DNA from 4 places in the Peribacillus sp. BM1 genome. Region 3 is predicted to be linked to each of the others. Evidence: riboswitches for the same ligand, from Rfam matches in the RefSeq annotation. Region 3 holds a riboswitch; each other region holds the start of a gene.
The links. A riboswitch is a leader RNA that binds a small molecule or an ion and turns the genes downstream of it on or off. The one in region 3 is predicted to bind S-adenosylmethionine.
Positions count from the first base shown of each region.

Region 1 (7,911 bases), 1.6 Mb from region 3:
AAATTCTCCTCCAAATGTATTATACTTTCTTAAAATCGGAAAAATTGTCATCTCCGTTCCAATCACTGATACGACAAGAATTAACTCCAAAAGTGCTCCTAGTGTCACTTGATTGGCATTTTCAGAACCTTTAATCAAGTAATCGGAACTGTTTAGGATAGGATCGTACAACAAAAGGCCAATTACCGCCGAAAGTGTTGCTAATAAAAACAGTACCCCCACAATCTTTGCTGCTTTCTGATTTGAACTCATTTTTATCCCCTTTTTTAATATTCATAAACGATAAGGAAAAACGATCATTGTTTTTCCAAGTTTGTTGTTTCCCCATAAAAGAATACCTCTTCCAATGGTAAGTTAAAGGCTAAAGCAATGCGAAAGGCTAGCTCTAGCGATGGCGAGTAGTTTCCTTTTTCGAGAGCCACGATAGTTTGTCTTGTAACGCCCGCCTTGTCAGCTAATTGCTGTTGGGTCATTTCGTCATGATTAAACCGTAATTTTCGGATGTGATTGCCGACAAGATTTTTACTCATATTAGACTCCTCTCCGATAGTAATATAGCTTAGATAAAGAGCCGACCACATCTGAGATAAATCCCGAAGCAATTAGAATAATAAACATCATCTGTGACCGCTGATCGATAATCAACGATCCCATTGCAATAATAAAACCGATAATAAACAATAAAAAAGAATTCCGGTTTGCTTTCAAGTCAATTAATTTATCCAATTCATCTGCGAATGCTGGTTCTTTTTCTCTTGTTGTAATTCTAAACAAAATGTTAAAAATAATGCTAATTACGATGTGTGCTACTATAGAAACCACTGTTAAGATGAAAACGAAGAAACCCCAATAGCGAAAGGTTTCGGGCGAGTCTAGCCCCCCTTCTGGATACTGTGGATACATATACAAGCAGAAGGACATAAAAATGAAAATAGAGCTGATTAATGATACGATGCTTTTCTTTTCTTGATAGGTCATGATTACATACCCCCTTTAAGATTAATATTAAAATTAAGTAAGTTCTGTTTTACATATTGTATTGTATGCTAAACATTATGTAAGGTTGACTATACATGAAATAAAATTTATTAAATAAATAATGAGCGAGTATAAATGAAGATCCAACTGGTTAGGAAAACTTAAGAGCGAAATAAGACATAAATGATTTTCTGAACTTCATAGCATCAAAAAAAAGCAATGCTAAAAGCAGCAATGCTTTTTTAAAAAATAAGTATAAAATTTTCTGTTTCATAATTCTAGTGTTCCAATTATTTTGATGAATAGATCTGTCCTATAATACTACTGATTTCCGTTACATGCGGACGCATTCGGCGGGGTGAGCGATAAGCCTCCTGAAAAGTGTAAAAGTCGAGACCCCCAAAGAGTTGTTTACAAAGGAACTAAGGCTAAGTGCACCACATCGTGTGGCAACGCCTTCGTGACCAACATCCTGTTGTTCTATTCTATCTATTTATCCAAGCGATTTAGATTTCCCTTGTTCAACTAAACTGCTGCGTTAGTTTAAGAAGAATAAGCTACCCAAGGCAGCCTATCCATTTTATTACAAAGCAACAGTATGGTGTATGCAGCATTTTAATAAAGTTTAATTAAAATAAAATCACAAACCCTGATTTATCAGCAAACACAAAAAACTCCATTTTGAACAAAAATTGATCAAAATGGAGTTAATCTTTCTAACCAAGTATAAGATTTTTATAAAAAGGTTTGATCATATTCTACTTGTGTTGCTCAACAATCTCGCCTGATTGTGGAAGAATATAAGTACATATTTTGTTAGACTAATGCTCCCCTTTAGCTTAATAAGAATTAAACAACCTTATTATTTTTTAGAGGACTTTATCATCAATTAACAGTAAGGATAACTTAAAGTTTCTACCCCCATCTTTTCTAGGTTTTAGGTTTAAGATCTTTCCTTTTTAGAAATTTAGACATCTGTGGACTTTTGCTGAGTGAAGAAAAATATGAAAATGATAATGGGGAGCGCTATTAAAAATGTATTGTTTCTAGAAGTTTTTACTGTAGGAATATCTGTTAATGACATTTTACTCATTCCCTTTTATATTAGTTAATAATTCTGGTGGAACGATATAATGCTGCGTTACTATTTTATTAAAAAAGTTATAATCTTCAATTGGCAGTGCTGGAAGAACTTCAGGATAACCGAAAATAGGACCTGAAACATTAATTGAAAAATCACCAGACGAAACAAATGTGCCAGTCACGTGTATTACATCATTGATTAATAATATAGCTATAATGATGTCCAGTATATCGATAAAAAGGTTTCCTTCTTGCGAGTGGTCCTTCCCTTCTAAACGATGCCCTCCAAAAAGAGGACCACCTAACGAGAGACTAAATCTGCCTGGTCTTACAAACACGCCAATGATTGTGATTTGCCCGGTTAATAATAGGATTGCTGAAGTAATTTCGATACTACGTTGAAAGGAGTGAATTACTTTTTTATTTGTATCAAACTCACAGGTCTCATTCAATATCCTCACTCCCTATGTAGGCATTATATTCAGATAAACTAACAAACGTCACTTAATTGATTTTTTATATTGTTTATTACTGAACGTATTGATTCTTCAATTTCTTTATATCAATTAACATATTTAATACCTCCGTAATTAAGTCCTTCCATTTTGAATTGTAAAAATAATGATATGCTTTTAATTGACAATAAATGAAAAGTATAGTAAATTCATAATTAACTTAATAATCAATTTTTCTTATCAAGAGAGGTCGAGGGACTGGCCCTGTGACGCCTCAGCAACCAGCAATCGTAAAATATTGCCAAGGTGCTAATTCCATCAAGCTATTTGGCTTGGTAGATAAGAAGAGACTGCATACTTATGCGATTCTAAAGTCTTCTTCTTATAGAAGACTTTTTTCTATGGAAAAGGGGCGGGGCTTTGCAAAATCAGCTATGCACCGCCACCTTCATAAGGTGATACAATTTTTAGAACCTGAACTTTTTTCATCGCCTGATTTTTAGAGCAGACGCTCATTGATGTTTTTATATTCTAAAAAAGGGAGCCGTGAACGATAGTGAAAATTGATACACAACTAGCTCAATTAGGGAATCGAAGTGAATCTGCAACTGGTGCAATAAGTCCTCCTGTATATTTCTCAACTGCTTATCGCCATGATGGAATTGGTCAATCAACTGGATATGATTATTCTCGGTCAGGAAACCCAACTCGAAAGCTGCTTGAACAAGCGATAGCTAAACTTGAAGGTGGCGATCAAGGTTTTGCTTGTAGTTCTGGAATGGCTGCCATTTTCACAGTCCTTTCCCTTTTCCAATCTGGAGATGAATGGATTGTCAGCCGTGATTTATACGGCGGTACTTACCGTTTGCTCGAGAAAGATTTTAAAAAATGGGGGTTAACATGTACATATGTTGATACAAGTAATGTAAAAGAGATTGAAAACAGTATTACCCCTCAAACAAAAGCGATTTTTCTAGAAACACCTACAAACCCGCTTATGCAGGAAACGGATATTGATGCGGTGTCAGCCATAGCCAAACAATACGGAGTCCTATTAATCGTCGATAATACGTTCTATACGCCTCTTCTTCAAAAACCGATTGTAAGCGGCGCCGATATTGTGATTCATAGTGCGACGAAGTATTTAGGCGGACATAATGATGTGCTTGCTGGACTCATTATATCAAAAGGGAAAGATCTGTCTGAAGCTCTAGCACATCACCATAATAGTGCAGGTGCGGTACTAAGTCCATTCGATTCATGGTTGTTAATGCGTGGAATGAAGACACTTGCTTTACGAATGGAAAGACATCAAGAAAACGCACGGAAACTTGCAGATTATCTTTCTAGCCATGAATCCATTACAGATGTTCTCTATCCGGGAAAAGGCGGAATGCTTTCTTTCCGATTAAGCGATGAACAATATGTAAATTCATTTTTACAAGGCTTAAACCTTGTCTCATTTGCTGAAAGTCTTGGCGGGACCGAAAGCTTTATTACCTACCCTGCCACACAAACACATGGAGATATCCCTGAAGAAATAAGAATCGCAAACGGTATTTGTAATCGGCTGCTCCGATTCTCTGTAGGAATTGAAGCAGCCGAAGATATCATCCAAGACCTAGAACAAGCATTTGCTAAAATGAAAAAGGAGGTATCAGCATGACAGCAGATCATTTCAGCTTTGAAACATTGCTTCTTCATAATAACTATAAATATGATTCAACAAACGGGGCAGTAAGCGTGCCGATTCAACATGCTTCCACTTTCCATCAATTTGATTGTGACCAGTTTGGGAAATATGATTACAGCAGAAGCGCGAATCCAACTCGCGAAGCGTTGGAAGAGATTATTGCTGGACTTGAAGATGGTACAAATGGATTTGCCTTCGCATCAGGAATGGCGGCAATTTCTACTGCCTTCATGCTCCTGTCAGCGGGTGATCATGTGATTGTATCTGAAGACGTATATGGTGGAACATTTCGGATGGTCACACAAGTACTTTCCCGCTTCAATATTGAACATAGCTTTGTTGATATGACGGACTTAGAAAGTGTGAAGTCAGCCATTCAACCTAATACGAAAGCCATTTATATAGAAACACCTTCTAACCCTCTTTTGAAGGTGTCTGATATTCATGGAATCTGTTGTATTGCAAAAGAAATTGGTGCGTTAACATATGTTGATAATACATTTTTAACACCAGCACTACAAAAGCCACTAACATTGGGAGCAGATATTGTCCTTCATAGCGCGACTAAATTCCTATCCGGACATAGCGATGTCGTGGCCGGTCTTGCCGTCGTACGTGATCCAGAATTAGCAAAAAAACTTGGATTTCTGCAAAATTCATTCGGAGCCGTTCTCGGTGTTCAGGATGCATGGCTTGTGATGCGCGGCCTGAAAACATTGCATGTCCGAATGGAGCATTCTGTACAATCTGCTCAAAAAATCGCGGCATTCTTGGAATCACATCCACTTGTAAAAAAAGTTCATTATCCAGGACTTAACAGCCATCCACAATTTGCTTTGCAACAGCAACAAGCGAAGTCAGCTGGCGCAGTATTTTCTTTTGAATTAGAAAATGAAGATGTCCTACGCTCCTTTGTTTCTAACGTTACTCTACCAGTTTTTGCTGTAAGCCTTGGTGCTGTCGAAACGATTTTATCTTATCCAGCGAAGATGTCACATGCAGCAATGCCTGATGAAGAACGTGAAAAACGTGGCATCACAAAAAGCCTGCTTCGTCTATCAGCAGGCCTTGAAAACCCAGATGATTTGATTAAAGATTTCACAAAAGCCTTGGAAAAAAGTAAACTAGTGCTTACTGTTTAACATGATTAAAACGCAAAGGTTCTGACTCCCACAGCTACTATAGATTGTTTATTTCACGTGTAAATGACACAATAAACGGTGTATAGAGTGTGGAGTCAGACTCTTTTTCAAACAACCTCATTTTTAATCCTTTATTCCCTTAAATCGCAATAAGTCTCCAAATATTATCTCATCTGACAATCCTAATTCATCATGAACAGTTTTTTGATATGGTTCACATGCAGCATTATCTAACTGTTCCCCCGATGATTTATTAAAACAAACCCCATCTTGGAAAATATACGTATCATTCACGAAACCACCATCTCTAAAAATCACGGGATGGCTTGCTTTCCTTGTGAATAAGTTGTGACCGAACGATATGGTATCTTCTGCTTTCATGCCTAATAAATGTAAAAGTGTTGGCCGGATGTCGATTTCTCCGCCCGGAACAGAAATAGTCTCCCCGCCCTCACCAGGGATATGGATAATCACTGGTACTTGGCGGTAATGAATATGATTAATTGGCGAATACGTATCACCTAGCATTTGACTTAATGCCACTTCATATTTTTTTGAAATTCCGTAATGATCTCCATACAACACAAAGATTGTGTCTTCATACATCCCATTATCTTTAAGCGTTTGAAACAACCGCTTGATTGCTTCATCCTGATAACGAACTGTTGTCACATACCGATTTACGACACCTTCGTCGGTATTTCCCATCGCGATCAGTTGGTCATTTTCATCCAGCAAAAATGGAAAGTGATTCGTCAATGTAATTAATTTTGCAAGATACGGTTCAGGCATTGTTTTCATGAGCTCCACAGATTGTTCAAAAAAAGGAATATCTTTAATACCATAATTCACCGAATTCTCATCGGTTACCTGATAATCTTGTTTGGAGAAGAAACGATCGTAGCCAAGGTTTTCATACATCTTTTCTCGATTCCAAAAGGACGGGTCATTGCCATGAAAGGAGGCGGAATAATACTGACCATTCTCTTTCAATAGATGTTGTAGGCTAGTAAACGTATTCCCAGGTCGTCTGACGAAAACAGATCCTCCAGACAGCGGGTATAAACTTGTATCAATCATAAACTCAGAATCGGATGTTTTCCCTTGAGCAGTCTGGTCATAAATTTGATTGAAATAAAAGCTTTCTTTTATCAAATCATTCAAAAATGGTGTAATTTCTCGACCATTCACTTTTTGATTGATTACAAAGTTTTGTGTGGATTCCATACTGATTAACACAATATTCTTTCCTTTTGCCAGTCCAAAGAAATCTGTTGTATCTTCCTGTTTACTCGCCATATATTCTTCGATTTTCGCAGTATCAACATGTGTAGCCACTGCACGATCAATAGTAGGACGAAGCCCCATTATAATGTCATAAAGATGATAATTGTAAGGACCGATGCTTTTAACCATCTGTTCTCTATTATACGAGGCAGAAAAAAGATAAGGAGACTGGCTCCACCCGAGACCTACAAGTAAAAGAAGTAATAATGTACTGAAGCCAATAAATCGTTTTTTGAAACGGACACTTATTTCTTTGGATTGAACGATGGTTTTTTTTGAAAACCAGGCAATGATTAATACATCTGCAAATAAGAGTAAATCCCACGCCTTCATCAACTCAAACGTACTTGGTCCAATTCCCCCGACATTTTTAAATTGAAACAAAATAGAAACGGTCACATAATCAATATAAAAACGATAATACAGTAAATCTCCATAAAGCAATCCTGTTACTAGTATCATAATCGCCAAAAGCCACTTAATATGAAGCCTTTTTGTAAAGTAAATGCTGAGTCCGATTAATAAAAACAATGAACCGATTGGATTGACAACAAGAAGCAACGCATCAAACCATGTGTGGATGGTAATATCAAAACCAATAAATGAAACGATAACGGTCTTCAACCACATACATGCACATGCAAGAAAAAACAGTAATTTTGGTGTAACACGTATTCCCTTCTGCGTCATATCCCATCACACCTTACTAGCAAAGGCTGTTTTCGCTTGCGTCAAAGCAAGAAACAAAGTACGAATTGATTCTTCACTATGATGACCCATTAACGAAATTTGGATCCAGTTTCGCTTTAATAAATAGTTACTTTCATAGCTTGTAAGGATGTTTTTACTTTTCAAATAATCACCTAGCATTTTGGAAGAATGATAGGATGGCAAACAAATTGTAATAATGCCTGGTGAATAGGCTTCGTCTCCTAAATAATTATAGCCATTTTCCTCCAAGAATTCCCTAATGAATACCGCTTTTGTTTCGATTATGCTGCTATCTACTTTTTGCAATGCAACGTGCAACGCTTTTAATAAATTTGAAGAATGGGTAAAAGGAACACCTTCATACTCTTGATACATGCCAATATCTAAATACCTTGGCACGTTAGCATTCAGACGTAGCTTTTCCCGGTGAAAAACTATAACCAGACCAGGGTATGATCCTAATGCCTTTCCACTGACTGTCGTCGCCATTAGTACATTTTTGAAGGATACCGGGACAACACCAACCGAGCTGCATGCGTCGACACATAATTCAACACCAAAC
Region 1 covers NZ_CM155259.1:2,121,995-2,129,905, reverse strand. The annotation lists gene AC1MGI_RS10275 (DUF4386 family protein) at 1-252, opposite strand, end outside; gene AC1MGI_RS10270 (helix-turn-helix transcriptional regulator) at 297-530, opposite strand; gene AC1MGI_RS10265 (hypothetical protein) at 532-978, opposite strand; gene AC1MGI_RS10260 (hypothetical protein) at 2,064-2,522, opposite strand; SAM riboswitch class I at 2,751-2,862, shown strand; gene AC1MGI_RS10255 (methionine biosynthesis PLP-dependent protein) at 3,070-4,182, shown strand; gene metC (cystathionine beta-lyase) at 4,179-5,351, shown strand; gene AC1MGI_RS10245 (LTA synthase family protein) at 5,475-7,328, opposite strand; gene AC1MGI_RS10240 (aminotransferase class V-fold PLP-dependent enzyme) at 7,335-7,911, opposite strand, start outside.
Region 1: linked by a shared signal. The riboswitch ahead of AC1MGI_RS10255 (methionine biosynthesis PLP-dependent protein) and the one ahead of AC1MGI_RS02610 (O-acetylhomoserine aminocarboxypropyltransferase/cysteine synthase family protein) in region 3 are both predicted to bind S-adenosylmethionine.

Region 2 (7,911 bases), 180 kb from region 3:
CCCCTAAAATTAGCCTAGAAGATGTAAGCGCCACACCAAGCTAAGACGCGAACTAGCCACACATCTTTTCTGCCTCAATTATTACCATATATAGTGTATCATAATTATTTTTATTATATGATAATTTAAAATTATTTAAAAGATCGTAAAAAGTGGGAAGTCCGTTTACAGGATCTAGGGAACGTATATAAACCACAGCCTTAACCCAGTCACATTCTAACAGTATTTAAAAGTCTTGCTTTAACAATGAATACATATATAAATCATAAAATTTACCGCAAGCAAACTCATAATTTCTCAATAATCCTTCTCTAATAAAGCCTTGCTTTTCTGCTAACTTTTGTGAGGGTGTATTAGGCGGTTCAATTAACGCTTCTATCCTTTGCAATTTCAAATGTTCGAATCCGTACCTTATTACAGCTTCCAACGCCTCACTTGCTATTCCTTTCCCCCAATAACTTTTACTTAACTCATAGCCAATTTCAGTTCGGTAATGTTGGGAGATCATGTTAAGAAAGCCGCAACTACCAATCACCTCATCTTCCCCTTTTAAAGTAATTCCCCATCTTATTCCAGTCTTTTCATTTAATATCGATTGATACCATAATATTTCATTACTTCTTTATCAGACATATATTTCAAGATACTGTTGGCGTCGCCTTTTTCAACTTTTCTTAATACTAATCTATTAGTTTCAAGTACCGGAAAGGTTTCAATATCTTTGGTCATAATAAGTCACCCCCTATATAATTCTTCAGTTTATTTTTTATCGTTTTCGAGTAAATAAGCTTTTATACTTTTTTTAAGTAAACTGCCGCGTTGGCATAATAAGAATAGGCTATCAAAAAGACAGTGATTGGTTTTCATTAAAGCACCTCTTCGATTAATAGTGAATCTATTACATTCCTGATAAAAGCATTACAAATACAAACAAAGGAAATAAAAGAAATAAAGATCGGAGCGCTACAACAGATGTGTAATTTAAATGAAACAAACCGGTCATATTCAGACCGGTTTGTTTCACTTCTTATTTTTTGTTCCCAGTAATTTTTATCGCAGCAGTGTTATTGTTGATATAGCTTCATCCTGATGATCTCCACCATAGAAGGCTTCTTGAATTTCAATATTAGCCTCGGTTGTAGAACTTGCTCCTTTTTTTTCATGTGAAATTTGACTGTCATCATTCATTTTTTCATTCAACTCTATGTTGGCTTCAGCCGCTTCTATATTATCTAATCCTTCTTTTTTCATTCATTTTTTCCTCCTATTGCCTCTTTTTAGTATGTTACAAAAAGAAAAAAACATTCAATATGCATCTCACATTTCGCAACCTTACTAACGAAAAAATAGAAGTTTTTTATCATTATGTCGAATCCTTTATGTTGCATAAAAGGGGGCAACATGATGAATATACATTCAGGCTACTACCATTCTGTGCATGTAGGAGTATCAGATAACTCGTTAAGTGGATCCCAGTTCTCAACTGAGAGGTTCAAATTATGGTTAAAAGATAACAGAAGAGAATTCCGTGTATTTATAAATATAGAATATAATAATGAAAAAGACCGAATCATTAAAATGACCTTTAAGGAGACATCTCATTAATAATCCAATTACTTAAACCTTGCTTTTGAAAAGTAAATGCTTCCATTTTCCCTGTTAGCACAAGAAGGAAATGTTTGCTCCCCTTATCACGCTATATCACCTGTTAGTTGAAGGAAAAAGTCGTCATTCGTAGCTGGATTATCTCGTTTTAGTTAAATACGCATTTTTCAATTTAGGTAATATTGTTTTTAATTCAATTAAGTCATCTATTACCAAATCAGCCTGAGAAAGTTCATCTTCTTGTGCAAAATCAAAATTACATCCAATTGCAATTAAACCATTATCTTTAGCTGCATTTATATCAGATAGACGGTCTCCGACTACTGCTGCCTTTTTAATATCATATTTTTTTATAATTTTTTTAACTAAATCTCCTTTATTAAGCGTTTGTATTTGTTGGATACTAAATGTTTCAGTAACCCAATTATCTAAATTATAATAACTCACAATTGTTTTTAAATATTCCGTTAAACCATTACTCGCTATGTAAATTGAACAATTATTCTCTTTTAAATAACTGAAAACTTCCTTTACATTAGGATATAAAGCCCCTTTTCCGTTTCTTATGTTTTCAACTAATCTTTCCAGAAAATAAGCATCAGTTTGTTCTCTTACTTCATTGGAGTGATTAGGCAACAAAGCTTCCCATACTTTTGGTAAAGGTACACCCATAATCTCGCGGTATTTATCAATAGGGGTTACTGTATCCCATTTATTTAATGACCGTAAATGATTAAATGTATCATCAAGTGATAATTCCAAGATTTTATCTGTTTGAAATAGCGTTCCATCCATATCAAAGATTAGTGATTCAGACATTATTTCCCTCTCCCTTTTTAAACTTTTTATTAAAAATTTACCAAAATAAAAGAATAAGCAATTATTGTTCTCCAAACAGGTAGTTAATGATTGGGATTATCGTCCCTTTTCCCCATTCACTTCGTTTGTGCAACTCTCACCAAGTACGGTGGACTTGAGATCTTATTTTATAAATCAGATTAATTTATGACCTAACAAGTGCTTGTTCAGGTAATACTTTCCCAAGAACTTGATAAAAATAAGTATTTGGCCATTGAATATCACAAATTTCCTCCCAAGATGCTTCGACAATGAGAACATTTGGATTAGGTCTGTCAATGATTTGAATATGAGAAGGAATATTTTCTACAGCCACATCTCCTGCCAGTGCCCAATAAATCTTGGATACCTTCACACTTAATCCATTTTGTTCATCTAAGAAAATAGGCGAAAAACTATGTTTATTTATATACACTAAATCTTCGATAATGGCACTTGCGGTTGGAAGCATTCCCGCTCCAGGCCCTTGGAGGCTAATGTTTCCTACAATATCTCCATCAATGGAGACTGCATTTTGCACGCCTTCGATTTGATAAAATGGATGTGTTTCATTGACCAGTACAGGTTTGACTGAGCATACGATCCCTTTTTCTGTCTTTTCCATAGAAGCTACATGTTTAAATCGATACCCCAATGCTGAAAAAAGCTCAATTTGCTCAGGTGTGATTGATTGAATCCCTTGTCGAACGGATTCCTCCCAATTAGGGATCTCTCCAAAAGCTAGTTCACTTAAAATCACCGCTTTGTAAAAGGCATCGTATCCTTCAACATCATTTGTCGGATCAGCTTCTGCATAACCTTTTTCTTGTGCTAGTTTTAACGCTGTTTCAAATGGACAGCCGTCTTCTCGCATCTTTGTCAAAATAAAATTCGAAGTCCCATTAAGAATACCTTGCACTTTTTGGATATTATTTACGTTTAACAATTGTCGTAGAGTTTGGATAATCGGAATTCCACCTGCGACTGTTGCCTCAAATCCTAAAGTAACCCCTTTTTCCTTGGCTATCTGTTTTAATTGAGTTCCATGATAAGCAAACATTTCTTTGTTTGCTGTTATAACATGACATCCTCTGTTCATCGCTTGCTGCAAGTACGTAAAGCTAGGCTCTTGACCAACGATCGCATCAATGACAACATCTAGCTGCTCAAGTGTAATAATCTTGTTAAAATCATCGGTTAACAGAACATCAGAATCTAGTGTATGATGTTTTTCTATATTTTTAACAAGTATGGCAACCACTTTTACCTCTTTCCTAAAAATACGCTTAAGCTTTTCCTGATGTGTTTGAATCGTTTTATAAACCCCCTTCCCCACTGTACCGTAACCTAATAATGCAATATGTAAAGCTGTCATGTATATCTCCCCCTTGTCCTATTTATCGATGACTTTAATTGAACATCAAAAAACTCCCCACTGCATATGGACAGAAGGGGAGTTTGAATGTTTATATTCAAGATTTATCCACCCTCTTATCTACGGAATGGTTACCATTCCTCTGAATTTGGCACCGGGCATGATATGCTGGTTGCCGAGGCTTCGCAGGGTCAGTCCCTCCGCCTCTCTTGATAAGAAAAGTTAAAATTATTAAACTATTTATAATAATATAGTACTTTAAACATTTATCGTCAATAGCGTAAAATGAAACTTCAGAAAAAACAATGAATATGAAAAGGGTGAAATCAACGCAATTTCACCCTCTATATGTACTGTTCATGACATTAATTGTATTCTAAACGGAATTCGTTACTCTAAAGCCTACTTGTTTAATTGGTTGAATTCAATGACACCAACTGATAGGTGATTTCAGTTTGGTTGTTTGTCCAAGAAACTTTTTGAATGATGGCTATCCCATTCGTTTCACTTTCGATCGTTTTGCGAACTTCAATTGGAATATCAATTGGGTATAGGCGATAGCCGTCTTTCGTTAAACGGAAAAGATTTTCTTCCTCTCTGCTTTCACGGCCTTTTGTCACGATCATCGTGTTTAACTCCATTGGCATTCCCAAAGCATAAACCTCCCTTCCTTTACTTACTTTTTAGCACATTGCTTTCTCGTTTGGTTTTTCATCCACTGTGTTAGATCACAAACGACTTTTCGGTTGATATTCGGCGGGAAATAGTGGGTAAATTCGTCAAAATACCAACTCCAAACAGGCTTGTCTTTTTCCTTCAATATTTTCTCCAGCCTGTAGGCGTGTTCAATGGACACGTTATTGTCTTTTTCACCGTGAATAATCAGAACTGGTGCAACAAGTTCATCTACTGCAAACAGTGGTGTGCGGTATTTATATTCGTTTGGAACTTTACTCGGCGTACCACCAATAACACGCTTCATCATGCGACGTAGGTCTACACGTTCCACATAAGTTAGAAACATATCAGACACTCCGCCCCATGTGACAACGGAGGCAGCTGATTTACAATAAATTGCCGTCCAAAGGGCCATAATTCCTCCTCGTGAAAACCCGAAAATATGGATATTCTCGGGTTTCACACGTTTGTGCTGTTCGAGTAATGTAAAGCCACTAATCCCATCAGCACGGTCTTCGCCTGCAAAATCTTCATCCCCTTCTCCGCCTTGATTCCCCCGATAATACGGTGCAAACACAATGAAGCCTTCTGCTGCAAATTGCACAATACGACTCGGGCGTACTTTGCCGACATTTTTAATGCCTCCTCGTAAATATAAGAAACCATCATACATTTGATCATCATCTGGCTCAGCAAGAAGCCCCTTCACCTTCAAGCCTTGTGAAAGATACGTTACGATAAACAGACGAATATTCGGATGCGGTGATGGAAACCGCTGCTTCGTTATAATTGTGCCATCCTCCATCATACATCCCCCTTTCATAAAACTCATTTCTCCTTATTGTAAATCAACTCCCCCATTTTATCCTGCATTAACAGGTAGTATATAGACTTTTTTAAGAGATAGTAAGGTAACCTACCTTTTTACATAAATAGGAAAAATGTTAGTTAAGATTAACTGTCGGTAAAAGCCCGATTGGTGTGATACAGTGAAACTTACCGATGCGTAAGTAAAGGTTTAGTTCCACAACATGGGGAGCAAACAGACGAAGACATGAGGACGCAGTGTACTTAGTATGTAATTCATTGATTCGGGTTCGTACTGTCGCTTTATCGAAGCGGAGTGAAGCTTCCTTCCAAAAGTGTTCTTCATTCCATCTTTCAGGTTTTTGAAAGCATAATCTCCTTTTTGATTAAATAAATCAAAAAGGAGATTATGACAAAAGAGGTTCGTTCCTTTAAAAGTTAATCTTCTTTTTTGGGGATGCTCCCTCTATTCACGCAGCCATGCGTTTGCAAGCATTATAGCCCCTTTTGCTGCTTCTGTGTCTGCGAATTCGTTAAGCATCACAAAGTCATGAATGATACCCTGGAAGCGTACTGCAGTTACCTTTACACCAGCTTCGCGAAGTTTATTGGCGTATGCCTCTCCTTCATCGCGCAAAACGTCGGCTTCTGCCGTGATAACTAAAGCTTCAGGAAGTCCCTTTAATTGTTCTGTTGTTGCCCGAAGTGGAGATGCCGTTATTTCTGCTCTCTGTTGTGGATCGGAAGTATACTGGTCCCAGAACCATTGCATTCCATCCCTACGCAGAAAATATCCGGTAGCAAATTGTTTGTATGAATCTGTATCAAATGAAGCATCCGTTACAGGATAGAAAAGTAATTGCTTGCCAATAGCTGGGCCTTTTCGTTCTTTGGCCATTAGTGTAATAGCTGCCGACATATTTCCTCCAACACTGTCACCTGCTACTGTAATATTACTTGAATCCATCCCGTAATTATCGCCTTCTTTAGCAATCCATTCCAAAGCCGTATAGACCTCTTCTATAGCAATCGGATATTTAGCTTCTGGCGAGAGACTGTAATTAGTGAACACGACCGCTGATTGTGATCCAACAACAAGTTCCCGAACTAAACGATCATGTGTATGTGCGTTTCCGAAAACCCAGCCTGCACCATGCGTATATAAAATGACAGGGAGATTTTCTGGGGCATCTTCAGGGCGCAATATTTTAATGGATACAGGTCCAGTTGTTTCTCCCTCAATGACAAGCTCTTCTACTTCAACCGGCTGCTTTTTAACCTCTCCGGACTGTACTTCATCTACTGTTTCCCTGCCCTTCTCTGGACCAAGATCAAACAGGTACGGCGGGTTAGCCGTGTCCTCTACGAATTTTTGTGCAGCAGGCTCCAATACAACTTTTCTATTTTGATTTTGTGTCATCTTTAACTCCTCCTAAAGTTTTATTCGTTTTCATTTTATGTTTCGCTAAATTTCACTGCATATAACATGCCCAGAACGACCTTCATGTAAGGTCGGCCAAAACTCGGCGAATTCGTTACAAGCGACAACAAAATACTCATATGCAACGTCTTACCACCATTTAGTCTAACAGTCACAACACCTCGATCCGTACTAAAACCATAAAACTTCGAACCGATCAGACTCTCAATTCCGAAGGTTAGCAAACCTGTGCTAAAGAAAGTATCACTATCCCTGATACAGTTAGCAAAGAAGGAGAGAGATAGGTATAAACAATCGAATATCCACCAAGCAAGAAAAAGGTGATTGATAATCCAAGTGCCACTTCGCGCTTCTTAAAAAGAGCCAGCTGTTGAACAGGAGGTACAGGTTTCTCCTCATCTCTACCCAAAATAGAAGGATATATAACCACCATCGTAATGAATCTAGGCAGAGCGATTCCTCCAAATGCATCTGCCATCTTCCAAAAGATACCGATAATTAATCAAGATTTTTAAGGTGTGAAAGTTGAGTGTATAATAATGAAAATCGTACTAGATCGTTGTTAATGATGACAGTTATTCGTTTTCCTAAAGCACCCATGAATTTCAACCAAATGTGAAGAACCATAAATTCCACTTCATTTATGTCCGAAAGCTGACCATAAATCAAAAGGTTTGATGTGAAAAAGAGACTGATTGTACGTATCTATCGGCGAAAAGCAACACTTACAACCTGCCTCTCTACTACTTTCTAATGAAAGTACGCGCACAGTTATTATTCCAAAAAAACGTAAATAAGAACAATACGATTCGTTTTCAGTCGAACCGTTACTCCTTTCCGATGGGAACTTATGGATCGCAATTATGCTGGTTTTATGAAGTGGCGCGATCCTTTTTTCTCTCTCTTATAGGCATTCACACATTTTTCACTTCTGCATACGTTATTCTAGGTGAATGACCTACGAATTAGGAGGAATGGAAGATGAAACATTGGGTAAAAGCAGGATTCATGATTACATTGGCCTGTTTATTAATCCTCGCTCTTAGTGCATGTGGCAAGGAAGATCTGACAAAGGTGCGTGTCGCAGAGGTGACTCGATCGATTTTCTATGCACCGCAATATGTAGCGATTGAAAAGGGCTTTTTTGAAGAAGAAGGACTAAGCATCG
Region 2 covers NZ_CM155259.1:332,761-340,671, forward strand. The annotation lists partial or broken gene AC1MGI_RS01590 (GNAT family N-acetyltransferase) at 227-729, opposite strand; gene AC1MGI_RS01595 (hypothetical protein) at 1,051-1,251, opposite strand; gene AC1MGI_RS01600 (DUF3889 domain-containing protein) at 1,402-1,605, shown strand; gene AC1MGI_RS01605 (HAD family hydrolase) at 1,744-2,424, opposite strand; gene AC1MGI_RS01610 (homoserine dehydrogenase) at 2,609-3,817, opposite strand; SAM riboswitch class I at 3,931-4,036, opposite strand; gene AC1MGI_RS01615 (DUF2584 domain-containing protein) at 4,228-4,470, opposite strand; gene AC1MGI_RS01620 (alpha/beta hydrolase family protein) at 4,494-5,300, opposite strand; gene AC1MGI_RS01625 (alpha/beta hydrolase) at 5,769-6,722, opposite strand; gene AC1MGI_RS01630 (hypothetical protein) at 6,961-7,221, opposite strand; gene AC1MGI_RS01635 (ABC transporter substrate-binding protein) at 7,725-7,911, shown strand, end outside.
Region 2: linked by a shared signal. The riboswitch ahead of AC1MGI_RS01610 (homoserine dehydrogenase) and the one ahead of AC1MGI_RS02610 (O-acetylhomoserine aminocarboxypropyltransferase/cysteine synthase family protein) in region 3 are both predicted to bind S-adenosylmethionine.

Region 3 (7,911 bases):
AGTGTGAATCCAGATCACTTAATTTATGATGCGAAGCAAGTTGTTCTTGCATTACATGAACAAGGCTATATGGCACCAATAAAGGAAAAAATTCCAGTGGTCGGCGAATCGGGATATGCAACCCTTCTGCTAGGAGCTGAGTCGATGCGTCTAACAGGATATATCTCTGAGCATGACATGGTCATTGCGAAAAAGCTTGCCTTTGTTCTTGCAGGTGGGATGGTGCCATTTGGTACAGAAGTGGATGAACAATACTTATTAAACTTAGAAAAAGAAGCATTCCTAAGCTTAATTTCTATACCGAAATCTCAACAGAGAATGCAACATATGCTTCTTAAAGGAAAGCCGCTACGCAACTAATCTTGATAATCGTTCATTTAGCGTTGCGGAATAATGGCTTACATGTATCCCGTATTCACGGAAAGTCAAAACCCCACTGATTGAAGTTTCATTTTACGTAAGGAGGGTCCTCATGAGAGAAGCGGTAATAGTAGCTGGAGCAAGAACGCCAGTTGGGAAAGCGAAAAAAGGCTCTCTTGCAAAAGCACGCCCGGATGACTTAGGTGCTCTTGTTGTAAAAGAGACATTGAAACGTGCTGGCAATTACGAAGGGAACATTGATGATTTAATCATTGGTTGTGCCATGCCAGAAGCTGAACAAGGCTTAAACATGGCGAGAAACATCGGTGCACTGGCCGGCTTGCCCCATTCTGTACCGGCCATTACGATCAATCGCTATTGTTCAAGTGGTTTGAACAGTATTGCTTATGGTGCAGAAAGAATCATGCTCGGGTTTAGCGATACAGTCATTGCCGGTGGAGCAGAATCAATGAGTATGGTGCCGATGATGGGACATGTAACTCGTCCGAATGCGAAGCTCGCCGAAACGGCTCCTGAGTATTATATGGGAATGGGGCATACAGCTGAAGAAGTAGCGAAGAAATTCGGCATCTCTCGTGAAGACCAAGATGCTTTTGCAGTTCGTAGCCATCAAAAAGCTGCAAAAGCAATTGCGGACGGAAAATTTGCTGATGAGATTGTTCCTGTTGACGTGACGATTCATTCTGTTGGTGCAGATTTAAAGCCAGAGTCAAGAAGCTATCAATTTATGACAGACGAAGGTGTACGTGAAGGGACCACGATAGATATTCTAAGCAAATTACGACCAGCCTTTTCAGTAACGGGATCCGTAACAGCGGGTAATGCATCACAAACAAGTGATGGAGCGGCGGCTGTTATGGTCATGGATCGAGAGAAAGCAACTTCATATGGCTTGGTTCCATTAGGGAAATTCCGTTCATTTGCAGTAGCTGGCGTTCCTCCTGAAATCATGGGGATTGGTCCGGTAGCGGCGATACCTAAAGCATTAAAACTAGCGGGGCTTGCGCTCTCAGATATTGGTTTATTTGAATTGAATGAAGCGTTTGCTTCTCAATCGATCCAAATCATCCGTGAGCTTGGTCTAAATGAAGAAATTGTGAACGTAAATGGCGGTGCAATTGCCCTGGGCCATCCACTTGGTTGTACCGGTGCAAAATTAACACTAAGCCTGCTTCATGAAATGAAACGAAAGAATCAGCAATTTGGAGTAGTAACAATGTGTATCGGTGGCGGAATGGGAGCCGCTGGAGTATTTGAATTGATCGGATAATAACTTGTGTGCAGTAGAAAAAAGGGGTCTGACCCCGAAGTCACCTTCCGGAGATAAGGCAATTTAAGTGGAATTTCCAGATTGATTAATTGAGGGGTCTGACCCAATGATCAAATTAGGAGGCACGAGAAGATGGCTAACGAAACTGAAAAGTTAATCAAAGGCGGCGGTTTTTTAGTAGAAGACATTACGTATGATCAGATGTTCACCCCAGAGGATTACACAGACGAGCAAAAAATGATTGCAAAAACAACGGAGGATTTCGTCATTCATAAGGTAGTACCAGAAGTTGAATATTTAGAGAAGCACGAATTCGATCGTTCAGTAAAATTGTTGAAACAAGCCGGTGACCTTGGACTACTAGGAGCGGATGTTCCAGAAGAATACGGTGGACTTGGTCTTGATAAAGTCAGCTCAGCATTAATTGCTGAAAAAATGTCTCGTGCAGGTGGTTTCGGAATTACACACGGTGCGCATGTCGGAATTGGATCTCTGCCAATCGTTCTTTTCGGGAACGAAGATCAAAAACAAAAATATCTGCCATTGCTTGCAACGGGTGAAAAAATTGCCGCTTACGCTTTGACTGAGCCGAGTTCAGGCTCAGATGCTTTAGGAGCAAAAACTGTAGCAAAACTGAATGAAAAAGGAACTCACTACGTATTAAACGGTGAAAAACAATGGATCACCAATTCAGCTTTTGCGGATGTATTTATTGTATATGCAAAAATCGATGGGGAAAAATTCTCAGCATTTATCATTGAGCGTGAATTCACTGGTGTATCTGTCGGTGCTGAAGAGAAGAAAATGGGTATCAAGAGTTCGTCTACACGTACGTTGATCCTAGAAGACGCCGAAGTGCCAGTTGAGAATCTTCTTGGTGAAGCTGGTCGTGGACACGTTATTGCTTTCAATATTTTAAATGTCGGACGTTATAAATTAGGTGTAGGTGTAGTCGGTGGAGCTAAGCGTGCCTTCGAATTGGCCGCTAGCTATACGAACCAACGGCAACAATTTAAAACAGTCATATCTTCTTTTAACTTAACAAAGGAGAAATTGGCGACAATGGCTTCGAGAATTTATGCAGCAGAAAGTTCTGTTTACCGTACAGTTGGTCTTTTTGAACAAAGAATGAGTCAGCTGTCTGATGAAGAGGTAAAAGACGGCAAGGCCGTTGCAGCATCCATTGCCGAATACGCGATTGAATGTTCATTAAATAAATTCTTTGCGACTGAAGTTTTGGATTATGTTGTGGACGAAGGCGTTCAGCTACATGGCGGCTATGGTTTCATGCAAGAATACGAAATTGAACGTGCATACCGTGATTCCAGGATTAATCGTATCTTTGAAGGAACGAATGAAATCAATCGTTTATTGGTACCGGGAACATTCTTGAAAAAAGCGTTAAAAGGCGAGCTGCCTATCCTTCAAAAAGCTCAAACTCTAAAAGAAGAGTTATTGATGATGATGCCTGAGGAACCAGGTGATGAACCATTGGCACAAGAAAAAATGCTAGTAAGAAATGCGAAGAAAATCGCGTTGCTTGCTGCAGGGCTCGCTGCACAAAAATTCGGACCTAAGCTTGAAGAAGAGCAAGAAATTCTAGTGAACATTGCTGATATTGCATCTCTTACTTATGCCGCTGAATCAGTGCTTTTACGTACAGAAAAAGCAATCTCTACAACTGGAATAGAAAAGAACCAGCAAAAAGTTCTTTACACAGAAATCTTCGTTCAAGAAGCGTTCAATGAAATCGAGCAGCATGCAAAAGAAACATTAATTGCTGTAGAAGTCGGTGACCCATTGCGTATCATGCTTTCTTCCCTTCGCAAATTAACTAGACACACGCCAATCAATGTTATTGCCAAAAAACGTGAAGCCTCTGTTAAAGTAATTGCAGCAGGAAAATTTGTGTTATAAAGTGAAACTTCAATGAGTGGGGGGGCTCATCCCCCACTCATTGTTAGTCCCATTCTAGAGTCGCTAATATCTCCGCGCAGCGTAGATAAAGCGACTCTACGAACCCGATTTAATGAATCACAGACAAAGTACGCCGCGTCCTGCGGCAACGTCTGTGTGACCCACATCCTGTGGGCCTCAACTAAACCTTTGAAAACCACAAAGGTAAGTTTCGCTGTATCTCACCAATCGGGCTTTTGCGGGCAGCTATCCCCCACCTAGGCTTCCTCTGAGCCTTAAGGTGGGGGTTTTACTGCCCGTTAATGCAGGATAAATTTAGAAATGAGAAAGGACTCCCGATTCGGACCTAGAGTTTAAGCACCTCCAGTGTTCAGTATTTCTGGGAGTCTTTTTCTATTTTCGTTGCTGAATCTTTTGTGTTGCTATTGAAAAAAGGGTATTCTATCAATAGGTGGTGAGAAAATGTCCTTAACATTTTATTGGTATCCAAAATGCGGAACTTGCCGCAATGCTAAGAAGTGGCTTGATGCACATGAACTTACATACAAAGACATCCACATCGCGGAAAATCCGCCTTCAAGTTCTGAAGTGAAAGAGTTGTTCCATAACAGTGGTCTCGATTTAAAGAAATTCTTCAACACAAGTGGTCAAAAGTATCGTGAATTGGGTTTAAAGGATCGTTTGAAAGAGGCATCTGAACAAGAAATGCTGAAAATTCTGGCTTCTGATGGGATGTTAATAAAACGTCCGATTGTTACAGATGGCAGGAAAGTAACAGTAGGTTTTAAAGAAGAAGAATTTGAGAAGAACTGGATCTGAAGTTTGTACTTCCAAATTGAAAAATCTACTTATATACTATAAGAGAGTTACTACTACATACTTGGAGGGATTTATTAATGACAACACCAAAAGAATTACGTTATTCAGAAGAACATGAATGGGTAAAAACAGAGGGCGAAACGGTTCGTATCGGAATTACACACTTTGCGCAATCGGAGCTTGGTGATATTGTGTTTGTTGAGCTTCCAGAAGTAGGCGACGAAATTAAAGCGGACGAGCCATTCGGTAGCGTTGAATCTGTAAAAACAGTTTCTGAATTATATGCACCGATCAGTGGTAAAGTCGTTGCAGTGAACGAGGATCTAAATGATAGCCCTGAGTTTGTAAACGAGTCTCCTTATGAGAAGGCTTGGATGGTTGTAGTCGAGCCGTCTGACCGCACTGAAATTGAGAAACTAATGACAGCAGAGGCATACGAAGAAATGACTAACGAAGGATAAGATGTTAAATGAGGAAGGCTGTAGCAACGGTCTTCCTTGTTTATTATTCGGGCAACAGGTAGGCTCTAGTATTTTGAGAGAACTCAAGATGGGTGATGATGTTGTTCATGCAGTCTGAGGTTGAAAAAATTCTTATTGTCGAAGGAACTTCTGATAAGCGTCAAGTAAAAAAGATTTTGAACGAAGATGTAGAGATTATCTGTACAAACGGAACAATCTCTTTAGTAAGATTGGATGAACTTGTGGAAGAATTGGAAGACAAGGATGTATATATTCTCGTTGATGCAGATAAATCTGGAGAAAAGCTTCGGAAACAGCTGATGCGTGAAATGCCAAACGCTTCCCATATTTATATAGACAAAATGTATCGTCAAGTAGCGGATGCTCCGCTAAAACATCTTTCAACTATGCTACTTGCAGCCAAAATAGACGTGAAAGTGAAATATTTAGAATAGAGGATGAGTGTTACTGTGCAAGAATGGAATGAAACAGAATTAAATGACGCGATTCCACGGGATAAGACGGTTTGTTTATATTTGTATACCCCGATGTGTGGAACTTGTCAGGTCGCTTCAAAAATGCTTACTGTTGCGTTAGAGCTTTATCCTGAATTAAAAAGCGGTAAGATGAATATGAACTATAGCCCAGCTATTTCGACGCAATATAAAGTAGAAAGTGTTCCTTGCTTGCTGCTTTTTAAAGAAGGACAATTGATTGAAAAAGTTTATGCCTTTCAATCAGTACCGTATCTTTATGCTCTCTTAAAGGAGCTAGAATCATGAAGAATGATTTTCTATACTATGGATTAATGCCCGAATGATGGAGAAGCTTGCTATCCATTATTCGGGTATTTGCTATTCATTTGATGAGAACCGTTTACATATTCATTGCGGATCCTATTAAGGGAATACTCTTTAAGCTTCTATTTCTCGGGAAATAGTGACAAGAAATGTTTTTTGATGAAAGGTTTGTCGAAGGAAAGAGAGTAACGTCTGATCGTGGGGTGAAAAAAGCTGTGAAATAAAAGAAAGATGAGGTTGACTGGCATTATTGCTCATGATATATTTATCACAAGAACAATTTACCGAAAATTAAATTAATTTCTTATCAAGAGTGGTGGAGGAACTGGTCCTATGAAGCCCGGCAACCGGTATGTAATTCATACACGGTGCTAATTCCAGCAGAGTATTAGCTCTGGAAGATAAGGAGAGTTTATAATAAACCTCTTCTTAAAGAAGTGGTTTTTTTGATTCTCATATACCTATCATTGCGGAGCGAATAGGATCGTAAAAATGAAGTATAGGGAGTGGATTTACATGGGAGAAGAAAAAAACAATTATCGCTTTGAGACATTGAGTGTTCATGGAGGCTTAGAGGCAGATCCGGTAACTGGAGCAAGATCATTGCCGATTTACCAAAGTAATGCTTTTGCGTTCAAAAGTACGGAGCATGCTGCTAATTTGTTCGGGTTAAAAGAACCTGGGTACATTTATTCAAGAATTCATAACCCGACAGTTACAACATTTGAGGAAAGAGTGGCCTTATTGGAAGGTGGAATTGGCGCTTTAGCGGTATCGAGCGGAATGGCTGCAATCACTTTAGCCATTTTAAATATTGCTGGTGCGGGGGATGAAATTGTAGCAGCTTCAACTTTATATGGGGGTACATATAATTTATTTGCCAATACACTTCCGAAATATGGGATAAAGGTCCGATTTGTTTCATCTGATGATCCTGAAAATTTCAGAGATGCGATTACTTCACGAACAAGAGCAGTCTTTGCAGAAATAATCGGCAATCCAAGTTTGCGTGTGTTTGATATTGAAGCGGTGGCTGACATTGCACATGAAGCAGGCGTTCCGCTCATTATCGATAACACGTTTGCTACGCCATATCTTTGCAGACCGATTGATTTTGGCGCTGATATTGTCGTTCATTCCGCAACAAAATGGCTGCTTGGAAATGGAACAACGTTGGGCGGGATCATTGTAGACGCAGGGAAATTCGATTATAACTCACCTAACTTCCCAGGCTTTACTGAACCAGATCCAAGCTATGACGGAATCGTTTATGCAGAAGCAGTTGGCCCAGCCGCCTTTATTACCAAAGCACGTGTGCAGCTACTCCGAGATCTTGGACCAGCATTAAGTCCGCAGAGTGCTTTCCAATTCGCAATTGGGCTGGAAACATTGCATGTGAGGATGAAGGAACATATTTTGAATACAAAGATTATCATCGACTATCTGCAAAATCATCCAGCTGTCTCATGGGTCTACTATCCTGGTAATGAAGATCATCCTGATAAGAGCTTGGCTGACAAATATTTGCCAAAAGGAGCAGGTTCCATTGTTACGTTTGGCATTAAAGGTGGCAGAGAAGCAGGTGCGAATCTCATTAACTCGATTCGCTTATGGTCCCATGTAGCCAATGTTGGAGATGCGAAGAGTTTAATCATCCATCCTGCGAGCACGACGCATCAGCAACTTTCAGTCAAAGAACTTGAAAAATCAGGTGTAGCCGAGGATTTGGTACGTTTATCGGTCGGAATTGAGAATGCCCAAGACTTAATCGATGATCTTGAACAAGCGATTGAAAAAGCTACAGGCATTCATTCACTTGCGGTAAAATAATTTTTCCCACACTTAAGCAGTAAGACCCCCATCTCGAGATTCTGAGCATGCTAAAAGAGGATAGGTGGGGGATCAACTGCCCGTAAAGGTCCGATTGGTGAGATAGAGTGAAACTTACCGATGCATGAGCAGAGGTAAAGTTTGGGCCCACAGGATGCGGCGTATTTAGTCTGAGTTCGTTGAGCCTTAGTTCGTACTGTCGATTGATTGAAGCTTGCTTGCGATCTTAACGACAGTAGAACGGGACTAACAATCAGTAGGGGATGAAGAAAACCGCCACTGATTGAAGTTTCACTTTATCTAAATCGATTGTTGCCAAGTTTTTTAACGATTTTTCAATAAATAGAAATATAATACATTGACACTCTATCTTTTTGCATGGTATTATTCCAACGAAAACGAAATGAACTTTAATTGATGATTTGTCAATTTC
Region 3 covers NZ_CM155259.1:515,675-523,585, reverse strand. The annotation lists gene AC1MGI_RS02645 (3-hydroxyacyl-CoA dehydrogenase/enoyl-CoA hydratase family protein) at 1-360, shown strand, start outside; gene AC1MGI_RS02640 (acetyl-CoA C-acetyltransferase) at 473-1,651, shown strand; gene AC1MGI_RS02635 (acyl-CoA dehydrogenase family protein) at 1,784-3,568, shown strand; gene AC1MGI_RS02630 (arsenate reductase family protein) at 4,031-4,387, shown strand; gene gcvH (glycine cleavage system protein GcvH) at 4,465-4,848, shown strand; gene AC1MGI_RS02620 (toprim domain-containing protein) at 4,956-5,303, shown strand; gene AC1MGI_RS02615 (thioredoxin family protein) at 5,319-5,630, shown strand; SAM riboswitch class I at 5,950-6,056, shown strand; gene AC1MGI_RS02610 (O-acetylhomoserine aminocarboxypropyltransferase/cysteine synthase family protein) at 6,165-7,478, shown strand.

Region 4 (7,911 bases), 1.6 Mb from region 3:
ATAATCATAATAAGCTAGTGATTTTGTTTGAATTTGATAGAGTTCATCGTCTGTCAAATGTAAAGTAACATCAAGAATCACTCCGAATAATCCATATCCACCAATTACTGCATGGAATAACTCTGAATTTGCATCACGGCTTACAGTCATAATGTTACCCTGTGCGTTTAATAGACGAAATGATTCAACCGTTTCAATCAAGGCGTGATGGCGTATGTCACGACCATGCACATTCACACTTAATGAACCGCCTACTGTAAAAATATTTTGCGACTGGCTTACTTTTAAAGCAAGACCATAAGGATTGATGAACTTTTGAATATCTGCCCAGGTCGTACCGCTTTGAACGGTAATTTGTTTTTTATTTTCATCTAATTTTAGAATTTTATTATATTGTTTCATATCAAGTAGGATTCCATTTGGATAAAGCGTCTGGCCTCCTTGACTGTGCTGCATACCGGCAATGGATATAGGATCATGATCAATGTTTGCGTCTAATACGATCTGTTTCAGCTTGTTTTCATCATCACCTGATTTCACCGCTTTCATCTTAACAGGTAAGAGGCGGCCTTTATCTTCTACTATCGGATTTGTAAGCTGAGATTGAAAGTATAATAAAGAATATACAAATATTATCGAATAGATTAAGATAGCGAAATATCGATTCTTGAAAATTAGTCTCGCCTCCTTCTGGAAAAATGCGGCTATACCGTCCTATATTATACCATATTATGAAAGATGCTCGACATTTACGAAAAAACGGCTAGTTATACAGAATCATACATTTTCGATATAATGGGAAAAATAATATAAAAAGGGGGATCAACTATGACTGCATATTCGACTAGAGCTGATGTTAAAGTAGAAGAAACGTGGAGATTGGAAGATATTTATGAAAACGAGGAAAAGTGGGAACAGGATTATCAAACGATCTTGAATAGGGTGGAGAAGTTAAAGGCATTTGACGGGAAAATTGGAGATGCAGAGGCACTGTTTCGATACTTATCCCTGAGTGAGGAATTAGGGTATACATATAAAAAGCTTTATGTATATGCCATGCTTCAGGTGGACTTAGACACAAGAGTGCCCGCTGCACAGGGTTTACTTGATCGTGCCAGTCAATTAGGGCAAAAAATTAGTGCCGCTACTTCATTTTTTATGCCATTTTTATTAAGCCTTGAAGAAAGTGCGTTAAAAGCGTACATAAAAGAGGTAGAAGGACTACGTTATTTTGAAGATGATTTGCTTGATTCTTATCGCTATAAAGCACATGTACTGAACAAAGATCAAGAAGCAATTCTTTCGCAGCTTGGTGATGCTCTTTCTTCTCCGCAAAAAACATTTGGCATGATTAACAATGCTGATATTAAATTTGGAGAAGTGACAAAAGACGATGGAGAAAAGGTCGTTTTAACACGAGGTATGTACAGTAAATTGATTGAAAATCAGGACCGTAAAAAACGAAAAGAGGCATACAAGGCCTACTATCAACCGTATCTTCAGTTGCAAAATACTATCGCGAGCACACTTTCATCAGCCATACGAAACAATACGACGATGGCGAAAACAAGGAACTACCCTTCAGCTCTTGAAAAATCATTATTTTCAGATCGGGTTCCGACAGAAGTGTATGAAAATCTTATTTCGGCGACGAAAGCGAATATTAAATCGATGTATGACTATATAAAATTGCGCAAAAAGCATTTGGGTGTTGATGAATTGCGTGCGTATGATTTAACTATTCCGCTTGTACAAGAGGCAAAGGAAGAGATTCCGTATGATGAAGCATTTGACATCATGTTGCAAGCATTGAGGCCACTTGGCGAAGAGTATGTATCGACTCTTTTGAACTTCAAAGAAAATCGTTATTATGATGTAAGGGAAACGCCAGGAAAACGATCTGGCGCTTATAACCTAGGTTTATATGGAGTTCATCCATTCGTTTTACTAAACCATCAGGATGATTTGGACAGTTTATTTACGTTAGCACATGAATCTGGTCATGCGATGCATTCGTATTTTAGTTCAAAATATCAGCCACAAATCAGTGCTGGATATTCGATCTTTGTTGCTGAAGTCGCATCAACCGTGAACGAAATCCTATTGATTCGTTACTTATTGAACACGACAACAGACTTGAATAAAAAGAAGCATCTGCTTAACCATTTTATTGACAGCTTTAAAGGAACTTTCTTTACGCAAGTCATGTTTGGGGAATTCGAAAAAATTACACACGAAAAAGCAGAAAATGATGAGCCTTTGAATGCAGAAGTCTTTAATACTGTATATGAAACGATATACCGTGCGTATAATGGGGAAGACATTGTTTTTGACGATGAAGTGAAATTCGGCTGGTCTAGAATCCCACACTTTTATCGACCGTTTTATGTGTATAAATATGCGACGGGGTATGCGTCAGCTATTGATATCGCTGACCGGATATTATCAGGTGATGAAGGTACACTTGAACAGTATTTAACATTTTTAAAAAGTGGCAGCTCGGAATATCCGCTTGAATTGCTAAAGAAAACTGGAGTCGATCTTACTAAACCAGAGCCGATTGAAAATGCGTTGAAGATATTTAGTGGACTAGTGAAGGAATTTGGCGAATTGTTGGAGAAGTAATATTTTAAAAGAGGCTAATCTCTAAAGGTCTAATCCTTTACTGAGATAGCCTTTTTTAAAATCAATAAATCATGCTACTTTGACAATCTTTGTGAAAAGCGTACTATTGTAGAAGAACATTAATTAAAAAATTTAAGGAAGATAAAATGAACTCAACGGTAAGCTATATAAAAGAATGGCAAGTAGCATTAGAAAATGAAATCCGCCATTTAAAAAAATACGGAAGTACAAAATATCACGTTTTGAATGGTCATTTGATAGATCAGGTAGATGGATTTACTTATTATTTCGAAACGATTGGATCGCTGAGGATTCCAGTCGGATCATTCGTTCGACTGGAATGGGGAGGAATCAAGCAGGAAGGATTAGTGCTCTCGTCTGAAGGCAAAAGCATCATATTATCTTTTGAAAAAACACTTGGAGATTTGATTTCCGAGGCTTTTCTTTACCATGACCCATGGGAGCTTTTGGAGCAATTAATTGAGCGCTTAGACGAAGTGAAAAAAAGTAAGAAAAAGCGGCTTCGAGTCAAACGGTTGATGGACCCTTCGATGGAGAGCAGGCATCCGATAGATCAGAAACATAGTAATGTTAAGGAGCTTTTTTTACGCTCTAATTTTAATCCAATTACATACGTTTGGGGACCCCCGGGAACTGGAAAAACATATACATTGGCGCGGATTGCAGCGAATCATTATTTAAAAGGAAAAAAACTTTTAGTTCTGTCTCATAGCAACCAAGCCGTGGATGTACTAATGGCAGAAATCGCTACATTTACAAAAAAGAAAAACCGCTTTAAAGAAGGAGATATTTTAAGGTACAGTTCGCAAACAGGAGAAAGCTTAGCGAGTCATCCTGATATCATCTCAAGTCAGTTGTTAGAAAAGCATGAACCTGATTTAGTTGAAGACAAGGAAAAACTAACTGAAGAGAAGCGGCTCTTAAAACAAGATTTATCAGGTTCATTTAGCAAGCGAGATACAGATCGATTAATTGAATTGGAAAAAACACTTGGCAAAGTTATAGAAAAATTTCGTCGTAAGGAAATGGAGCTTGTCAAAGAAGCTAAAATCGTTGGTAGCACACTGGCAAAAACAGCAAGCGACAGCACACTTTATGAACAGGAATATGATTTAGTCATTCTTGATGAAGCGAGTATGGCTTATGTCCCACAAGTTGCATTTGCTGCATCGTTAGGCAAGAATATCATTGTCTGTGGTGATTTTAAACAATTGCCGCCAATTGCTTCAGCTCGTGATGAATCAGTGAATAAATGGTTAAAAGAAGATATTTTTCATTGTTCAGGAGTTGCGAATGTAGTGAATGAAGGGAAGCTCCATCCACATTTGTTTCTGTTAAAAGAACAACGCAGAATGCATCCAGATATTTCGGCCTTCACGAATAAACATATTTATCATTCCCGAGTTTGTGATCATGAAAGTGTACAAGCAAGCCGTGCAAAAATTGCTAAGAGAAGACCATTTCCTAATCGTGCCTTAATGCTGTTAGAAACGAGTGGAACTGGTGAACATTGTATAGCGGAGCGAACATCGAAATCGAGGATGAATCTTTGGCAGCTGTTCTTGTCGTTCCAACTTCTTCATGAAGCGTATTCAAACGGTGCACGTTCCATCGGATATGTGACACCGTATCGAACTCAATCTCGTCTTATGGATCTATTATTACAAGAAGTATATGCGAAAGAGCTTGAACAAGCTGATATTATTGCAGCAACTGTTCATCGATTTCAGGGAAGTGAACGTGATGTAATGATATTTGACACAGTCGACAGTTATCCTGAAACACGTGCTGGGATGCTTTTGACTGGAAAGAATAGTGAGCGGCTCATTAATGTCGCAATTACGAGAACGAAAGGAAAATTCATCCAAGTAAGCGATACGGACTATATTCGAAAAAACGTTTATAAAGGTAAAACATTACGTAAGCTTGTGGATCATCAAACAACCTTTGGACATACAGTTGCAACCAGGGACATTGGCAAGTGGATTCAAAATCATCATCCTAAGCTTCAGTGGATGCATGCGCGTAAGTTGGATGCTCTAAGTGAGGATATTAAAAAAGCATGTCACTCAATTATCTTGTCTATACCTGATAAAGGAATAGTTACAGAAGATTGGTTGAATATGCTGAATTGTAAACAAAAACATGTTAAAATCACGCTTATTTCCATTCGTCCGCTTCCAGGTTTGGCCGTGCAAGAACAGATTGAAACAAATATTGCTTTTCCATTTGTCATCATTGATAAGCAATATCTCTGGCTAGGAATGCCGCTTGAAGCAGCAAGTAGACTTTCCCCACCTTATGTGGCTGCACGACTTGATTCAGTTGCGGTTGTTGAATATTTTCTTACACAACTACCTAGCGTAGAATAGAAGAAACTATAAGGGGCATATCTCAAAAGGTCTGACCTCGCACTCTAAATCAGTATGTAGTGTATCTATCACTTATCCTATACTGTATTTAGTTGTTGCGGGGTCAGACCTTTCTTTGAGGACATCCCCCTTCTTAATTATCCCAGTATTACAATGTGTGAATAAATATTATTCAAACAATTCCGATGAAAAATATATGATTTAATCTTGACAATCAGTTATTAGAATATTATGATAAAATTAACTTAATACTTCTTATCAAGAGAAGCCGAGGGAATGGCCCGATGAAGCTTCAGCAACCTCTACAACTAGTAGAAAGGTGCTAATTCCTGCAAGCATTGGCTTGTCAGATAAGGGTGACTACGCATAAAGTCCTCTTTCTATCAGGAAAGAGGACTTTATGCGTTTAATATAGATTAAACCCTTTGAATGTAGACCGTACAAAGGATCATAACTAATTTACTAAGAGAGAAGGTCAACAAATGCCCAATGTAGTGATTTTATCTGGAAGCCCTTCAGCAACATCTAGGACTGATGTAGTTTTAAAATTTGTTCAATCGTTGTTAGAAAAGGAGAATATAACGGTAAAGTATATTTCCGTTTTAGATATTTCTGCTGAGGATTTGCTTTATGCACGCTATAATAGCACTGGAATTAAACAAATAGCAAAATCAATCGAGGAAGCGGATGGGGTGATTATTGGTTCACCTGTGTACAAAGCTTCTTATACAGGTATTTTAAAATCTCTAATCGATTTATTACCAGAAAGTGCGTTTAAAGGAATTCCAGTGTTACCGCTAATGGTCGGTGGGAGTAAAGCGCATTTATTAGCAATCGATTTTGCCTTAAAACCGCTTATAACTACTTTAAAAGGAAGAGCCACTCAAGGGACTTATATTATAGATAATCAAATTGATAAAGAAAATAGTTTACAGCCTATTACTGATCAAGATATTCAAACTCGACTTAATAACAATTTAGAGGAGTTTCTCCAAACCATTAAACAAACTAAACCAATAATCGCTTAAGACTACATTTAGCACCAATTTACATCATTAAAAAACGAATGGGTGGTAATGATTATGACAAAAAAAAGAATTTATTTAAATGCATTTGATATGAACTGCGCAGGGCATCAATCCCCTGGGCTTTGGACACATCCAGACGATCAATCATCTACGTACAAAGATGCAGAATACTGGACGCATCTTGCAAAAGTACTGGAAAAAGGGAGATTCGATGCCATATTCCTTGCCGATGTCCTTGGAACATATGATGTATACCAAGGTTCTCGCGATGCAGCAGTTCGTCAGGGTGCTCAAGTTCCAGTCAATGATCCCGCATTTGTTGTTCCGATCATGGCGCAAGTTACAAAGCACTTAGGATTTGGCTTAACTGCGTCGACAAGCTATGAACATCCCTATCTATTTGCTCGACGAATTTCGACATTGGATCATTTAACAAAAGGGAGAATCGGTTGGAATATCGTAACATCTTATTTAAATAGTGCTGCACGCAATCTTGGCTTAGATCAACAAATTAATCATGATAATCGTTACGATATAGCTGATGAATACTTAGATGTTGTCTATAAACTATGGGAAGCTAGTTGGGAAGATGATGCAGTCGTAGTGGATAAGGAAAAAGGGATTTATGCAGATCCAGAAAAAGTTCATGATATCGATCATGATGGTGAATTTTATAAAGTTCCAGGAGCTCACCTATGTGAACCTTCACCACAACGTACTCCTGTAATATTCCAAGCTGGGGCATCACCAAAAGGAACGAAATTTGCAGCAAAGCATGCAGAACTTGTTTTCATTGGTTCAACATCGATGGAACGTACAAAAAACACTGTTACCTCTTTTAGAGAAGAGGCAGTGAAGGCAGGTCGGAAAGCAGATGAAATCAAGATTCTTACATTGATTACGCCAATTGTAGGTGCGACTCAAGAAGAGGCTGAAGCTAAATATTTGGATTATAAAAAGCATGCCAGTTATGAGGGATCACTTGCATTATTCGGTGGCTGGACTGGTGTGGATATGGAAGGGGTGGACCCTAAGGAAAAAATTCAATATGTAAAGAATGATGCCATCCAATCAACATTAAAATCGATGTCCGATTTTACTGTTGAAGAAGTCGCCGAATTTATTGGAGTAGGAGGCATGGGACCTGTTGTTGTTGGTTCGCCTGAACAAGTGGCAAATTCTTTAGAGGAATGGATCGATGTTACAGGAGTGGATGGTTTTAATATTGCTTATGCGGTTACACCTGGTACTTTTGAAGAATTTGTCGAATATGTGATTCCAATTTTACAAGAGCGAGGTTTAGTCAGAAAAGAATACGAAGAAGGAACCTTCCGAAACAACCTATTTGGCAGTGATTATTTGCCGGATCACCATCATGGAAGACAATATCGTAAAAGACTTTTTCCAGCAACTAGTCTGTAACTTGTTAACTAGATATATTGTTGTGGTATTATCGCCGATTCGTGCGAGTCTCTAAATCTAATTTTAGCTATATAATGATCGAATGATAGGCAATCAAATTATTGATTGTCTATTTTTGTGGAGAACACAATCATACTAAAATATTTGGATTAAATCTCTAAGCATACTATGTGCAATTTTATGGATTCTTTTATATGATGGCTGTAAGTAACCAGATAACAAATGATTATAGAAAGAAGTTGAATACATGTCACAATCAAAAAAACAGCTGAGTGAAATTCCTTTATCCGTGCTTGATCTTGCAAACATTACTGAAGGAAGTACACCGGCTGAATCATTTAAACATACACTAGATCTAGCACAGCATGTAGAAAAATGGGGCTTTAATCGTTTTTGGTTAGCGGAACATCATAGTATGCCAGGTATTGCTAGCTCCGCAACAT
Region 4 covers NZ_CM155259.1:3,264,681-3,272,591, reverse strand. The annotation lists gene AC1MGI_RS15800 (FAD-binding protein) at 1-540, opposite strand, end outside; gene pepF (oligoendopeptidase F) at 829-2,625, shown strand; gene AC1MGI_RS15790 (AAA domain-containing protein) at 2,772-5,018, shown strand; SAM riboswitch class I at 5,271-5,375, shown strand; gene ssuE (NADPH-dependent FMN reductase) at 5,501-6,046, shown strand; gene AC1MGI_RS15780 (LLM class flavin-dependent oxidoreductase) at 6,101-7,468, shown strand; gene AC1MGI_RS15775 (LLM class flavin-dependent oxidoreductase) at 7,716-7,911, shown strand, end outside.
Region 4: linked by a shared signal. The riboswitch ahead of ssuE (NADPH-dependent FMN reductase) and the one ahead of AC1MGI_RS02610 (O-acetylhomoserine aminocarboxypropyltransferase/cysteine synthase family protein) in region 3 are both predicted to bind S-adenosylmethionine.